3 regions of the Streptomyces sp. NPDC002896 genome follow, and region 1 is predicted to be linked to each of the others. Evidence: riboswitches for the same ligand, from Rfam matches in the RefSeq annotation. Region 1 holds a riboswitch; each other region holds the start of a gene.
What was found. A riboswitch is a leader RNA that binds a small molecule or an ion and turns the genes downstream of it on or off. The one in region 1 is predicted to bind cobalamin.
Positions count from the first base shown of each region.

Region 2: linked by a shared signal. The riboswitch ahead of nicT (Nickel transporter NicT) and the one ahead of ABT009_RS19160 (ribonucleoside-diphosphate reductase subunit alpha) in region 1 are both predicted to bind cobalamin.
Region 3: linked by a shared signal. The riboswitch ahead of ABT009_RS23865 (SCO2321 family membrane protein) and the one ahead of ABT009_RS19160 (ribonucleoside-diphosphate reductase subunit alpha) in region 1 are both predicted to bind cobalamin.

Region 1 is NZ_JBEOVA010000009.1:286,846-292,085, forward strand. Features, by position in the region: gene ABT009_RS19160 (ribonucleoside-diphosphate reductase subunit alpha) at 1-1,977, opposite strand, end outside; cobalamin riboswitch at 2,108-2,230, opposite strand; gene ABT009_RS19165 (GNAT family N-acetyltransferase) at 2,330-2,836, opposite strand; gene mctP (monocarboxylate uptake permease MctP) at 2,923-4,551, opposite strand; gene ABT009_RS19175 (DUF3311 domain-containing protein) at 4,548-4,814, opposite strand; gene ABT009_RS19180 (YbdD/YjiX family protein) at 4,973-5,170, opposite strand; gene ABT009_RS19185 (carbon starvation CstA family protein) at 5,167-5,240, opposite strand, start outside.
Region 2 is NZ_JBEOVA010000017.1:87,675-92,914, reverse strand. Features, by position in the region: gene ABT009_RS28795 (YcnI family protein) at 1-126, shown strand, start outside; gene ABT009_RS28790 (hypothetical protein) at 361-1,080, shown strand; gene ABT009_RS28785 (PepSY-associated TM helix domain-containing protein) at 1,256-2,713, shown strand; gene nicT (Nickel transporter NicT) at 2,800-3,891, opposite strand; cobalamin riboswitch at 3,920-4,129, opposite strand; gene ABT009_RS28775 (ArsR/SmtB family transcription factor) at 4,210-4,569, shown strand; gene ABT009_RS28770 (NlpC/P60 family protein) at 4,632-5,075, shown strand; gene ABT009_RS28765 (PhzF family phenazine biosynthesis protein) at 5,100-5,240, opposite strand, start outside.
Region 3 is NZ_JBEOVA010000012.1:112,800-118,039, forward strand. Features, by position in the region: gene ABT009_RS23860 (SCO2322 family protein) at 1-334, opposite strand, end outside; gene ABT009_RS23865 (SCO2321 family membrane protein) at 331-1,575, opposite strand; cobalamin riboswitch at 1,705-1,830, opposite strand; gene ABT009_RS23870 (Strvi_7410 family MBL fold metallo-hydrolase) at 1,901-2,938, opposite strand; gene ABT009_RS23875 (aldehyde dehydrogenase) at 3,257-4,759, shown strand; gene ABT009_RS23880 (ferredoxin) at 4,759-4,992, shown strand; gene ABT009_RS23885 (TetR family transcriptional regulator) at 5,015-5,240, opposite strand, start outside.

The DNA.
Region 1 (5,240 bases):
CTGCTTCAGGTCGTTCACCAGGTACGAGTTGACCTGGAGGAACTCTCCGCTGAGCGTCTCGCGCTTGAAGAGGTTGGAGACCTGCGGCTCGATGCACTCGTAGACGCCCGCGATGGACGCGATGGTGGCGGTCGGCGCGATGGCCAGCAGGAGGGAGTTGCGCATGCCCGTCGTGGCGATGCGCTCCCGCAGGGCCGCCCACCGCTCCGGCCAGGTCAGCTCCACGCCGTAGTGGTCGGGGTGCAGGACGCCGCGGGCGGTACGGGTCTTCTCCCAGGCGGGCAGCGGGCCGTTGCGCTCGGCGAGGTCGGCCGACGTTTCGTACGCGGCGAGCATGATCCGCTCGGCGATCCGCGTGGACAGCGCTTTCGCCTGGGCCGAGTCGAAGGGCAGCCGCAGCTTGAAGAACACGTCCTGCAGGCCCATGGCGCCCAGGCCCACCGGGCGCCACTTGGCGTTGGAGCGGCCGGCCTGCTCGGTCGGGTAGAAGTTGATGTCGACGACACGGTCGAGGAAGGTCACGGCGGTACGGACCGTCGCGTCCAGCCGCTCCCAGTCGATGTCGCCGTCGGCCACGAAGGCGCCGAGGTTGACCGACCCCAGGTTGCAGACCGCCGTCTCGCCGTCGTCCGTGACCTCCAGGATCTCGGTGCACAGGTTGGAGGAGTGGACCGTGTGGCCCGGCTCCGCCGTCTGGTTGGCGGTGCGGTTGGCTGCGTCCTTGAAGGTCATCCAGCCGTTGCCGGTCTGCGCGAGGGTGCGCATCATGCGGCCGTAGAGGTCGCGGGCAGGGATGGTCTTGCGCGCGAGCCCCTCGGCCTCCGCCTTGCGGTACGCGGCGTCGAACTCCTCGCCCCACAGGTCGACCAGCTCGGGCACGTCGGCGGGGGAGAACAGCGACCACTGCTCGTCGGCGTCGACCCGGCGCATGAACTCGTCCGGGATCCAGTGCGCGAGGTTGAGGTTGTGCGTGCGCCGTGCGTCCTCACCGGTGTTGTCGCGCAGCTCCAGGAACTCCTCGATGTCGGAGTGCCAGGTTTCCAGGTAGACCGCGGCCGCGCCCTTGCGCCGGCCGCCCTGGTTCACCGCGGCGACCGAGGCGTCGAGGGTCTTCAGGAACGGCACGATGCCGTTGGAGTGCCCGTTCGTACCGCGGATCAGCGAACCTCGGGAGCGGATACGGGAGTACGACAGGCCGATGCCGCCCGCGTGCTTCGAGAGGCGGGCCACCTGGTGGTACCGCTCGTAGATCGAGTCGAGCTCGTCCAGCGGCGAGTCCAGCAGATAGCAGGAGGACATCTGCGGGTGCCGCGTACCGGAGTTGAAGAGCGTGGGCGATGAGGGCAGGTAGTCGAGGCGGCTCATCAGGCCGTACAGGGCCGCCACTTCGTCCACCGACCGGGGAGTGTCGTCCTCCGCGAGACCGGCGGCGACCCGCAGCATGAAGTGCTGCGGGGTCTCGATGACGTGCCGGGTGATCGGGTGCCGCAGCAGATAGCGGCTGTGCAGCGTGCGCAGCCCGAAGTAGCCGAACCGATCGTCGTTGCCTTCTGCGATCGAGGCGTCCACCAGCGCGTCCAGCCGCGCCGCGTGCAGCCGTACGAACTCCTGGGTACGGTCGGCGATCAGGCCCTCGCGGTGCCCGACCGCGACCGACTCGGAGAAGGACCGGACCCCCTGGGACGCGGCCTCCTCGGCGATGCTGATCGTCAGCAGCCGCGCCGCCAGCTTCGAGTACGCCGGGTCTTCCGAGATCAGGCCCGCGGCGGCCTCGGTGGCAAGCTCGCGCAGCTCGGCCTCGTCAGCGGCGGCGGACCGGCCGCGCAGCGCTGCGGCGGCGACCCGGCCGGGGTCGGCGTGGGGGAGGTCGGCGGTGAGGTCGGTCAGGGTGCGCAGCAGTGCGGCACCGGGACCGCCCGACTCGGGCTCGGCCTCTGTCCGGGACGCTGAAGCCGGATCGGCTGGCGCGATGGTCACGTGGAGCTCTCCCTCGCTGGCTCGGGGCCTCTGGGAGGGAAGCGGGCGCACGGGCACACGCAGGGCAGCGCGGGCCGCGTCCACCAGCCCACTCCGCGAGGCCCGGACGTCGTCGGCACCCGGAACGGACGGACCGGGTGCACCGTCGGCAGGTCCTCGGACTTACGGGTACACGAACGCGCACCAGTACACCGTTGCGGGACAGTTCCGGACTTGCACCGGATTCCCCTGCGGCGACAGCGAGATGAGCATACATCTTGTGCCGAGTCGTCGCGGCGCCCCTACATGTTGTGTCGGGTTGTGAGTTGTGCGGGGCTGGAATCGCCATGCCCCTCGCGGTGTCCTTCGCTGCCTAGAGCTCCAGCGCGTAGGTGAGCAGCATGATGTCGTCGAGATGCGGGATCGGGTTCCAGTCGCGCTCGGGGGTGCGGGTGAAGCCGAGGCGCTCGTATATCCGGTGGGCGGTGTGCATGGTGCGCTGCGTGGACAGGACGACGCGTACGCAGCCGTCGACCGCCCGTGCGCGATCGATGCAGGCGCGGACGAGCGCCTCTCCGGCACCTCTGCCGCGCGCTTCCGGGGAGACTGCGAGCATCCGGATCTCAGCCTCGCCCTCGCGCGCGATGTCCGCCATCGGGCCGCCGGCCGGCACGAACGTCACGCCCCCGATCACCCGGTCGTTCGCCACGGCGACCAGCACCTCAGCGGCAGCTGCCCGCTTCGCAACGTCCCGCAGTTCGCCGAGGTAATCGTCGCTCTCGCCGAAGTCGAGCAGCCCGTCCCCGAGATACGCCCGCGCGGTGATCTCGCCCAGCTCCGCGTACTCCCCGGGCTCCGCCCGCCTGATCACGATGTCCATGCGGTGCAGTGTGCCCCACGGGTACGACAACGGGCCGCCGGATTTCCCGGCGGCCCGTGTCACCTGCTGTCACCTGCGCAAAGGACTCAGTGCGAGGCCCCCGCCGTAGCCGGCGGCAGCTCCGTCTTGACGCCCGGGTCGCCTGCCTCGCCCGTGTAGTCCTCCGGCGACGTCTCGTCGACGCCGTCCGGCGCCTTCACGGCGCGCAGCACGAAGGTGAGGACCACGGTCACCACCAGGTTCAGCACGAAGGCCGTGAGGCCGATGTAGCCGATCTCGCCGATGCCGGGGATCTCCGCCGAGGAGCCGCCGAAGTGCTTCTGGGTGGGGCTGGCCACGCCGTACGCCGCGAGCGTGCCGTAGACCATGCCGACCGCCCAGCCCGCGAGCAGCGCCCAGCGGTGGAACCAGCGCGTGAACAGGCCGCCCACCAGCGCCGGGAAGGTCTGCAGGATCCAGATGCCGCCAAGGAGCTGGAAGTTGATCGCGACGGTCTTGTCCATGGTCAGGACGAAGGCCAGCGCGCCGACCTTCACCAGCAGCGACACCAGCTTGGAGACCTTGGTCTCCTGTTCGGGCGTCGCGTCGGGCTTCAGGAAGTCCTTGTAGATGTTCCGCGTGAAGAGGTTGGCCGCGGCGATGGACATGATCGCGGCCGGGACGAGCGCGCCGATGCCGATGGCGGCGAAGGCGACACCCGCGAACCAGTCGGGGAACATGTCCTCGAAGAGCTGCGGGATCGCCAGCTGCCCGTTCTGCACCTTGATGCCGGCCGCGATCGCCATGAAGCCGAGCAGACCGAGGAAGCCCAGCATCAGCGAGTACAGCGGCAGGATGGTGGAGTTGCGGCGGATGACGTCACGGCTGCGGCTGGACAGCACGGCCGTCACCGAGTGCGGGTACATGAACAGGGCGAGCGCCGAGCCCAGCGCCAGCGTGGCGTACGTCCACTGCGAGGGATCGGCCGGGGCCACCGCGCCGCGCGGCTTCCCGGTCGCCGGGTTGATCTGCGCGAAGGCGTCGCCCGCCTTGGCGAAGATGTCGTCGAATCCACCCAGCTTGATGGGGATGTAGATGATCGCGACCGCGATGACGATGTAGATCAGCGCGTCCTTGACGAAGGCGATCAGCGCCGGGGCCCGCAGACCGGACGAGTAGGTGTACGCGGCGAGCACACCGAAGGCGATCAGCAGTGGCAGGTCCTTGATGAACCAGTGCGTGTTCTCGCCGCCGCCCACGCCCATCACGTCGAGCACCGCCTGGATGCCGACGAGCTGGAGCGCGATGTACGGCATCGTGGCGAGGATGCCGGTGACCGCGACGGCCAGCGACAGGCCCTTGGAGCCGAAGCGTCCGCGGACGAAGTCCGAGGTGGTGACGTACCCGTGCTTGTGCGACACCGACCACAGACGCGGCAGGAACACGAACATCAGCGGGTAGATGAGGATCGTGTACGGCACCGCGAAGAAGCCGGCCGCGCCCGCCGCGTAGATCGCCGCCGGTACGGCCACGAAGGTGTAAGCCGTGTAGAGGTCGCCGCCGAGCAGGAACCAGGTGATCCAGGTGCCGAACGACCGGCCGCCCAGGCCCCATTCGTCGAGGCTGTTCTCGTTCTCGGCCCTGCGCCAGCGCGAGGCCAGGAAGCCCATGACCGTGACGGCCACGAAGAAGAGGATGAAGACGGCGAGTGCCACGCCGTTCACGCCGTCCTTCACTGGGACGCACCCCCCTCACGGGAGGCGCGGCGAGCGGCCTGGTCCCGCTGCCACAGCTTGTAGGCCGTCACCGTCAGCACGGACGATATGACCACCCACGCCATCTGGTACCAGTAGAAGAACGGGATGCCGATGAGGGCCGGGTCGGTCTTCGCGTAGGAGCCCACCCAGAGCATCGCGACGAACGGCGCGAACAGGCACACGGCTATCACCACCCTCACCGGTGTGACGACCGGTCCTCTCGCTTCAGGTTCTTGTGGCATACGGCGGCTCCGTCCCCTCGCTGACCCCATTGATCACTGATCACTTGGCAATGCGGGGGCAATCTAGGGGACGGTTCCGCTTTATGGAACCCCTGTCCGGATAGCGGACGTCAGTGTTCGGAGGTGCTCACCGGAGCGGGATCCGGCTCCTGATCAGGTCAGCAGCAGCGGAAGCCCTGGCGTGGGTCCGACTCCTGCCGGTCCGTCAGCATCCGCTCGAAATCGCGCCGGGGCGGCACGGATGCGGTGGGATGATCCCTTCTGACGTGGGCGACATACCGCTCGTACGCGGACTCACCGGTCAGCTCGCGGACGTACCACCGCACCCAGCGCAGCCCTCTCAGCAGCACGGTCACGATGCCTGTGTCACCTCCCGGTCGCGGCTCGCGGTGGCCAGTTCGGCCTTCTCCTCCTGCGTCGGGATCA
Region 2 (5,240 bases), on a different contig from region 1:
TCGGACACCCGTGACTCGACCGCCCGCGGCCTCGGCATCGCCGGTCTGGTCGTGGGTGTCCTGGGCCTGGCGGCGGCGGCCTTCGCGATCGTCCGCGGTCGTTCCGCGGGGGCTCGGTCTCAGTAGAGGAGGGTCTCGCTCTCAGTAGAGGTCGTAGAGGACTCGGCCCCGTCGGCGGCACCTTCCGTCGGCGGGGCTCTTGGCCCGCCTGTCGGCTCGGGTGTGCACGCACCCGGGGCTTGGGTAGGTTCCCGTGTGCTGCTGTGTTCTGGATCACGTGCTTCGGGTTTGAGTGCGGTGCAGGGGCGCTGTGCGTACCCATGCAGGACGACCGATGTCCGGATGCGAGGATGAGGCGCCATGACTGCTGGGTGGTTTGCTCGCACGGTTCGGGCCGCGGTGTTCGCGGCCGTCTGTGTGCTGCTCGCCGCCCTGGGCCACGTCATGATGTCCGGAAACCCCGTGCCCGCCTGGGCCATGACCGCCGGCGTGACCGTGACCGGCGCCGTGGGCTGGTGCCTTGCGGGACGTGAGCGCGGGCTTCCGCTGATCGTGTCCATCGTGGTCGCCGCCCAGGCGGCCCTGCACTCGGCGTTCTCGCTCGCGCAGTCGGCGGCTGCGGGATCGGCGAGCGGCTCGGCCTCCGGGGGCATGGCGTCCATGGATGTGAGTTCCATGGGGCGAGACATGGGCTCCATGACCACGGATATGGGCTCCATGCACATGGGGTCGATGCACATGGACTCCATGGACATGGGCCAGATGAGCATGAGTCACATGGATCCCGCGTCGTACGCGATGGGCGGCTCGTCGTCGTTCGGCATGCTCGCCGCTCACCTGCTGTCCGCGCTGCTGTGCGGCCTGTGGCTCGCCTACGGGGAGCGCGCCGCGTTCCGCATCCTGCGGGCCGTGGCCGGTTGGCTGGCCGCGCCGCTGCGGCTCTTGTCCGCCCTGCCCGTCCCGCCGCACCGCCCGCGCCTCCGCGTACGCCGCCGCCGCACGGACCGGTCGCCGCGGCAACTCCTCCTAATCCACGCGATCACCTCTCGGGGGCCACCTCCGGGGACCGCTGTCGCCTGACGACAGCCGGCATCCCGAGGCAGCGGCTCTCTGCCGCACCTCGGGCCCCGGCCGTGCGCCCACTCAGGAGCTGCACGGCCGCTTCCCCATTCGCCGGATCGCGGATCGCCGCACCCTCGTGTGCCGTGCGTTTCGCACCCCCGGACGACCGCCTTCGGATTCAGGAGATCAGCCCATGTCCGTCACATCGGCATCCCGCACGTCGGGAGATGGCTCTGGAGACACCCCGGCAGACAGCCAGGAGGCCCCGGAGCCACAGCCATCGGCCGACCGGTCCGCCTGGGCGTCGCTGCGCCCGCTGGTGCTGCGCCTGCACTTCTACGCGGGTGTGCTCGTCGCGCCCTTCCTGCTCGTCGCCGCCGCGACGGGATTCCTGTACGCCTGCTCCTTCCAGGCCGAGAAGATCGTTTACTCTCACGAACTGCGCGTCCCCGTCGGCAAGAACGAGCTGCCGATCTCGCAGCAGGTGGCCGCGGCCCGCAAGGCCCACCCCGAGGGCACCATCAGCGCGGTCAGGCCTTCACCGGAGGACGGCGCGACGACGCGCGTGCTGCTCTCCGGTGTGAAGGGCATCGAAGCCGACCACACGCTCGCCGTCTTCGTGAACCCGTACACGGGCGAGGTCCGCGGCGCGCTGGAGCAGTACGGGTCAACCGGTGCGCTGCCGCTGCGCACGTGGATCGATGACCTTCACCGCGATTTGCACCTGGGCGAGCCTGGCCGCCTCTACAGCGAGTTCGCCGCCAGCTGGCTGTGGGTGATCGCGGGCGGCGGCCTGGTGCTGTGGTTCGGACGGCGCCGGGCCCAGCGCAAGGTGCGCGGTACGACGGGCCGCCGGCGCACGCTCTCCGTTCACGGCTCGGTGGGCGTGTGGGTCGCGGCGGGGCTGTTCTTCCTGTCGGCCACGGGACTGACCTGGTCGACCTACGCCGGAGCGAACATCGACGACCTGCGGACCTCGCTCGGTCACACGACGCCCACGGTGAGCGCGGGCGTCGCTGCCGGGGGCGAGCACGCCGAGCACGGCGGCGGAACGGCGGGCGGAACGGTGGACGGCACCCAGGGCGCGACCGGCACGGACGTCGGCCTCGACGCCGTCCTCAAAGCCGCCCGCGCCGAGGGCTTGTCGAATCCGGTGGAGATCATTCCGCCCGCCGACGCCTCGACCGCGTACGTCGTGAAGCAGATCCAGCGCAGCTGGCCCGAGAAGCAGGACTCGGTCGCGGTCGATCCGGCGACCGGCAAGGTCACCGACGTGCTGCGGTTCGACGACTACCCGCTGCTCGCCAAGTTGACCCGATGGGGCATCGACGCCCACACGGGCGTGCTGTTCGGCATCGTCAACCAGCTTGCGCTGGCCGCCCTCGCCTGCTGCCTGATCCTGCTGATCGTGTACGGGTACCGGATGTGGTGGCAGCGCGGCCGCGGCTCCGCCTTCGGCCGTCCGCTGCCGCGCGGCGCCTGGCAGGACGTTCCGCCGTATGTACTCGTCCCGCTCATTGCGGCGATCGCGACGCTGGGCTACTTCGTTCCACTGCTCGGCATCCCGCTGGCCGTTTTCCTCGCCGTGGACATCGTGCTCGGTGAGATCGCGTACCGGCGCGGGAAGCGCACGTACACAACGGCCGCCTGACGGCTGACAGGGCGGCGCACGCGTCCGGTGCGCCGCCCTACCGGGAACTCATGGTTTCAGCGGGTGAGCGGTTCGCCGCGTCGAGGTCAGCTGCTCTCGGCAGAGCCGATCGCCCACCTCTGCTCCACCTTGGCCAGCCGCCAGTACGCGAGCGCAGCGGCCCACACGACGACGAACAGTCCGACGATGATGAACCCGACGTTGTCCAGGTCGAGTCCGGCGATCCAGCCGGTCACGGCGTCGCTCAGGTCGAGCTTCTCGTGCAGCACGCCGACCAGTTCGATCGTGCCGATGAAGAACGCGACGGCGATGGACAGGCCGGTGATGGTGAGGTTGTAGAACACCTTGCGTACGGGGTGGGAGAAGGCCCACTGGTAGGCGAAGTTCATGAAGGTACCGTCGAGGGTGTCAAACAGGCTCATTCCGGCGGCGAACAGCAGCGGCAGGCAGAGGATCGCGTACCAGGGCAGTCCAGCCGCGGCGCCGCTGCCCGCCATCACCATCAGGGTGACCTCGGTGGCGGTGTCGAAGCCCAGGCCGAAGAGGAAGCCCAGCGGGAACATCTGCCCGGGCCGCGTGATGGACTTGGTGAAGCGGCCCAGGATCCGGTTCATGAATCCCCGTGAGTCCAGGTGCTGTTCGAGCTCGGCCTCGTCGTAGGCACCGGAGCGCATCGCCCGGAAGACCCGCAGGATGCCGAGGAGTGCCACGAGGTTGAGCGCGGCGATGAGGTAGAGGAAGGTCCCGGAGACGGTCGTGCCGAGGATGCCGAGGGCCTGGTGGGTGCGGGAGTCGTCGTTCATCAGGGTGCCGGCGAGCTGTGCGCCGCCGGCGACGAGGGCGGCCATGACGACGACCACGCTCGAGTGGCCGAGCGCGAACCAGAAGCCCACCGACACGGGCCGTTTGCCGTCGGCCATCAGCTTGCGGGTGGTGTTGTCGATCGCGGCGATGTGATCGGCGTCGAAGGCGTGCCGCATGCCCAGCGTGTACGCGGTCACCCCCAGCCCGATGCCGAACACTTTGGAGCCGACCTCGTAGCGCTCCGGCACGACGAGCAGGAACAGCACGCCGAATGCGACGACGTGGAGGGCGGCGATCACCGCCAGGAGTCCGGCGGTACGGACGGTGTCCTCGCGCCGCCATTGGAAAGCGGTGGGCCCGATGGGCAGGGTCATTCGGTCACGCTCCAGCACCTCGTGGATCACTTCGTGAGATGCCGTGGCCGGTCTCCTGGCTTACGGGTCGTCGTGTCCGTCCCGGCCTTCCCATCCGCCTGGTTTGGCGAACAGTGACCGTGCTCAACTGGGACGGAAACTCCCCGATCACAGTGGCGAGGGCCGCTCCGGCCTGAGCCCCGTCAACTCCACAGGGCTTTCACCGGTCTTCCCGAACACCACGGCCCCCCAACCGTAGAGGCGGACAGCCGCTCCTGCAAAGCTGCACAGCTACGCAGGTATGAAAGGTCACATTCGGCTTCCTGGAACAATGGCCTTATGCATCTCGTTCCCGCGGAGCGCGCCGACCGCCGCACCATCGACGGCCACCGGGTCTGCGACGCCATTGCCGCCATCGGTGAGCCCGGACGCGTACGCGCTTGGGCCGAGCGCTTCTCCCTGCTCGCCGACCCCGGGCGCCTCGCTCTCCTGCTGGCCCTGCACCAAACGGGCCCGCTCGCCGTCTCCGACCTCGCGATCGCGACCGGAATGAACGACCCCGCCGTGTCGCAGGCCCTGCGCCTCCTGCGCGCCGCCGGGATCGTGGCGGGCGAGAAGGAGGGGCGTGTGGTCCGCTACCGAGTGGTCGACCCGGTCATCGCCGACCTGCTGAAGCACTGCATGACCGACGGCGACTGAGCTGCCGGTGCCTGCCGTGCTGGTCCGTCTGAGGTCCAGTGCTCGAATTCCTTGGAGGGCCAGTGCTCGACCAACTCCCGGCCTCGCTCTGGAGTGTTCCCTACGTGGGCCACCGCTTTCCGGGCTCGTCGGCCGTGGCGCGTCGGCCTGACCTGGCGGCGGGCGCGAATTGCCAGCTGTTCGCCTACGAGGTGCTCCGGCACTTCGGCCTGGCTCCGCCGGATCTGCGCTCGAGCGACCTGTGGAGCGATACGCAGGCCACGATCCGCGTCTCGGAGGCGCAGCCGCTGGACCTGCTGCTGTTCAACGCCACGGACAATGCCTACGGAGCGCATGTCGGGGTCTGGGCGGGCGAGGGACAGGTCCTGCACCTATGTGCAGAGGTGGGACGCCCGTCGGTCTGGGAAACGCCCGAGTTCGCCGCACGAGAGCGCTACCAGGTCCTGATCGGCGTCAAGCGCGTGATCGCCCGTCAGTCGCCTGTGTCTCCCGGCAACCGGATGTGAGCGGCGCGTCGACGATGGAGAACCTCAGATCGGACTGACCGGGCCGCGATCCGGCGCCGACGGCATCAACTGCCCGACGTCCAGGTGGACCACGCGCGCGACCTCCGCGATGCCGCCCAGGTGGATCAGCGGCCCCGACTGGCTGTGCCGTGTGGTGGCGGTGAT
Region 3 (5,240 bases), on a different contig from region 1:
CGTCCTCGGCCGTGCCGAAGTCGAGGACGAGCGCGACCCGCTTGGTGCCGTCCTTCGCCGGGGTGTCCGCGCAGATCGCGGCGAACCCGGCGTCCACGCGCGGCTTCGAGGAGTCCTGCGAGTCCTCGCTCACCGCGAACCGGAAGCCCTGCACGGCCCCGTCCTCAGGCCGCACGAACGACGGCCCCTGCGTGGCGTACGCCCATGCGCCGCCGTCCCGCTCCCAGAACGACCAGTAGCGGTAACCGACGGCCTGCGCCTGCCCCGCACCGAGCAGGACGCTCAGCACGGTAAGCAGGCCGAGAGCCGGGGCGGCGAGCCGGCGCCGTGTCACAGCTGCTGCTTCTTGTTACGGCCGCTGAGCAGGAAGCCGATGCCGATACCGGCGACGAGCCCGACGCCGATGATCCACCAGACACCGAGACCGCTGTCGCCGTCGTCCTTCTTCTCGCCCTCGGTGGCCTTGTCCGCCTTGCCGCTGCTGTCAGTCGCCTGCGGGGCGGGTCCTGTGGCGTTCAGCTGCCGCACCAGGTCCTGCCCGCCGAACTCGCTCGGGTCCGCGCCGGCCGCGTGGGCCGCGAAGATCAGCTGGGCGTACGCCGCCGGCCCGCTCTGCGCGGCCCAGTCGGCGGAGTTCTTCTCCAGCCAGGCGAGCGGCTTCCTGGTGTCGGCGGTGCGGCCCGCGGCGGCGAGCGCGACGACCGCGTCGGCGGTGTTGGAGTAGTCGGGCTGGTCCTCGGCGCCGGCGAGGGACGACTTCAGGTAGCTGCCGTCGGTGAGGGCGCCGACGAGGTACGCGGCGCCGTTGCCGGCGGCCTGCCCGGCCGTGAGGGTGCCGCTGTCGCTGCAGTCGTCGCCGTCCTGCGTCTTTCCGGCCGTCGTTACGAGCCCCTTGCCGAGCCCGCCCAGCACACCCGCGGCCGTGGCGTCCGCATTGGCCGCCAGCTTGCCCTTCTTGTCGGGCTGGTACGCGAAGGCGCCGCCGCCCTTGTCGTCGCACGGGACGGCCAGCTTCACGAGCGCGTCGTACGGGGACTTGCCGCCCTTCGACGACGTGACCTCCGCCGGCTTCTCACCCGCGGCGGCCAGCGCGCCGACGACGATGCCCGTGGAGTTGGTGTCGCTCGCGCCGCCGGCCGCGTAGCCCCAGCCGCCGTCCTCGTTCTGCACGGACTTCAGCCACGTCACGGCCTTGCCGACCTGCCCATCGTGCCCACCGAGCGCGACGAGCGCCTGGACGGCGGCCGCGGTGGAGTTGCTGTCGAGCATCGTCTTGGCGTCGCAGGCCTTGTCGGCGTCGGCCCGGTACGCAGCGAAGCCGCCCTCCGTGCACTGCTGCCCCACAAGCCAGTCGACGGTTTTCGTGGCGGGCTTCACGCCCACGGTGTCCTGCGCGAGCAGCGCGAGCGACTGCCGCCACACGCCGTCGTACGTCGGGTCGGACGTGCCGTAGAGCCCGGAGGGGAGCGCGACGGACGGCGACGGGGACGCCTCGTCCGCGAGGGCGGCCGGAGCCGCTGCCGTGCTGATCACGGCGACGGCTGCCAGTACCGCGGCGCTGCGGCGAACGTTCATGATCGGCGGGTGCCTCTCTGCTGATTCTCGGTTCCCTGCGGGGAGCCGGGCAGCACGGCACACGCGGGCACCGGCGGCTCCGGCTCCGTATGCCTCGACGGTGCCGGTCACCGGCTGCGCCGGCGACAGGAGCCATGCACGTCGCACAGGGCATTCCGGCTCGCCACCCCGAAGGGGAGGCTTACGGCTGCGGGTCAGCGCCGGATTCCCACCGGCTTCCCCCTGTACGAGCATGATGACGACGGGCTACTTTACCGGCCCGCTCAGCCCCGCTTACCGGCTGGTAGGAATCTGGACCCTGCCCACCGAAGGCGGGCAGTGCCGCTCACACCGCCACATAAGCCACCGGATCACTCCCCGCCACAGCCTCCGCCCGCCCCAGCTTCACCAGGCGGCGCAGATGGGCCTCCGCCTCCGAGACCGCGATGTTCCGGGAGCCGTGGGGGATCTGGTCCCAGGGGCGGTTCCACTCCATGCGCTCGGCCAGCTGCCAGGGCGTGAGGGGCTGGGTGAGGTGGGTCAGGAGGTCGGTGAGGCGGGCCTCGTGGTGGGCCAGCAGCTCGCGTACGCGGGATGCGGCTCCCGTGAAGGCGTGCTGGTGGGCGGGGAGGATCTCTGCCGCACCCAGGCGACCGATCCGTTCCAGGGAGTCCAGGTAATCGCCCAGGGGGTCGGTGACTGTGGCGTCGTCCGGGTCCTCGTACAGGCCGATGTGCGGGGTGATCTCGGGGAGCAGGTGGTCGCCGGAGAAGAGGCGGCCGCGGCCGGGGAGGCCCGCCGGGTGGTTCTCCTCCAGGTGCAGGCAGACGTGGCCGGGGGTGTGGCCCGGGGTCCAGATCGCGCGGAGGCGGCGGCCGGGCAGGTCGAGGAGCTCGCCGGGGGTGATGTCGCGGTCGGGGACGGCCGCGTCGAAGCCCGGCAGGGCGGGCATCCGGCCGGAGGCGCGGACGGCGAGCAGCGGTGCCACATGCTCCTCGGGGGCGCCGGCGGCGATGAGTTTGCCGGTCATGTAGGCATACCAGCGGTCGGCGGGGTTCTCGCGGGTGCGGCGTACGACGGAGGCGTCCGCCGCGTGCATGGCGATCCAGGCGCCGGAGGCCTCGCGGACCCTGGCGGACAGGCCGTGGTGGTCGGGGTGGTGGTGGGTGATGACGACCCCGTGGATCTCCGCGGCCGAGGTGCCGCATGCCGTCAGGCCGCCCGCGAGGGTGTCCCAGGAGGCCGGGTCGTCCCAGCCGGTGTCGATCAGCACCGGTCCCCGGTCGGTGTCGATGAGGTACACCAGGGTGTGGCCGAGAGGGTTGTCCGGAATGGGGACCTGGATGGACTGCACGCCGGCGCCGTGGTCGGTCACCCTTGTCATCGGATCCCCTTACGCATCGTCAATTCCTCGTCGGCCGGGCTGCGTTGCCATGGACCATGTGTCATCTCGCTCTCACTGTAGTAGAACCCGTTCCATTGGTGGCCGCAGTTCCCGCCGGGTGCGGCTCCGGCGACGTCCGCCCGATGCCGGTGGATCCCATGGACTCCTCCCACTAGAACTGGTATCAGTTCTGAAACAGCGTCAGGAGATGTGATCGTCGACCGGGATCACCGGGAGAACCCGCGATCAACCGCGATCAGCCGGGACCAGCCGAGATCACCCAGGATCGTCGCCCAGCCCCCCAGGAGGCAGTCGGCCATGACCGAGCTCGTGGAACACGGACAGCTGTTCATCGGCGGGGAGTTGACCGACCCCCTCGGCAAGGACGTCATCGAGGTGGTCTCGCCGCACACCGAAGAGGTCATCGGCCGCGTGCCGCATGCCGCGCCCGCGGATGTCGACCGCGCGGTCGCCGCCGCGCGCAGGGCGTTCGACGAGGGGCCCTGGCCGAGGATGACGCTCGACGAGCGGATCGAGGTCGTCACCCGGATCAAGGACGCCGTGGCGGTACGCCACGAGGAGATCGCCCGCATCATCTCCTCCGAGAACGGCTCCCCGTACTCCTGGAGCGTCCTCGGGCAGGCGCTCGGCGCGATGATGGTGTGGGACGCCGCGATCACGGTCGCGCGCTCCTTCACATACGAGGAGGAGCGGGACGGCGTCCTCGGGAAGATCCTCGTCCGGCGGGAGCCCGTCGGCGTCGTGGCGGCCGTGGTGCCGTGGAACGTCCCGCAGTTCACGGCCGCCGCCAAGCTGGCGCCGGCGCTGCTCGCCGGCTGCACCGCGGTCCTGAAGCCGTCGCCCGAGTCGCCCCTCGACGCGTATGTCCTCGGTGAGATCGTCAAGGAGGCCGGGCTGCCGGATGGCGTCCTGTCGATCCTTCCGGCGGACCGCGAGGTGAGCGAGTACCTGGTCGGACACCCCGGTGTCGACAAGGTGTCCTTCACCGGGTCCGTCGGCGGCGGTAAACGCGTCATGGAGGTCGCATCGCGCAACCTCACGCGCGTGACGCTGGAGCTGGGCGGCAAGTCGGCAGCGGTGATCCTGCCGGACGCCGACCTGGAGGCGACCGTGCAGGGCATCGTCTCGGCCGCCTGGATGAACAACGGCCAGGCCTGCGTAGCCCAGACCCGCATCCTCGTGCCGCGCTCCCGCTACGACGAGTTCGCCGACGCCTTCGCCGCCGCGGCGAGCGCTCTCGTGGTCGGCGACCCGCTCGACCCGGCCACCCAGGTCGGCCCGCTCGTCGCCCGGCGGCAGCAGCAGCGCAACCTCGACTACATCCGCATCGGGCAGGAAGAGGGCGCCAAAGTCCTCACGGGAGGCGGGCGTCCGGCAGGCCTGGAGCGCGGTTGGTACGTCGAACCGACGCTCTTCGGCGATGTCGACAACTCCATGCGGATCGCCCGCGAGGAGATCTTCGGGCCGGTCGTCTGCCTCCTCCCGTACGGCGACGAGACCGAGGCCGTGAAGATCGCCAACGACTCCGACTACGGGCTGAGCGGCAGCGTCTGGACGGCCGACGTGGCCCACGGCATCGACATCGCCCGCCGGGTCCGCACGGGCACCTACTCCGTCAACACCTTCAGCCTCGACATGCTCGGCCCGTTCGGCGGCTACAAGAACTCCGGGCTCGGGCGGGAGTTCGGGCCCGAGGGGTACGGCGAGTACCTGGAGCACAAGATGATCCACTTGCCCGCCGGGTACGAGTCGCCTGCCACTGGCACTGCCGTCGCTGCGGACGAGGGAGCGGAGGCCTGATGGGCGACCGCTGGCACGTGGAGGTCGACCGTTCCCTCTGCATCGGCGCCGCGATGTGCCTGAACCACGCCCCGGACGGCTTCCGCCTCGACTCCGCCCGCCAGTCCCACCCCGTGGACCCGGACACGGACGCGAACGAGCGGGTGCTCGCGGCGGCGGAGGGCTGCCCGGTGGAGGCGATCACGATCACGCTCCTCGGGTCGGGGGAGCCGGTCTTCCCGCCCGAGGAGTAGCCCCGGTCACCCGGTCACTGGGTCACTTCGGTGGCGAGGTGATGTCGATCAGCCGGCACACCGTCTCGATGTCGATCTTGACCTGGGCGATCGAGGCGCGGCCGGAGAGCCAGGTGATGAGCGCCGAGTGCCAGGTATGGCCGATGACCCGGACCGCGGAGAGCTGCTCGGCGGTCGGGTCGTCGATGCCCATGGCGTCGAGGATGATCGCCGTCGTCTGGCGGGAGACCTGGTCGACCTCGGGGCTG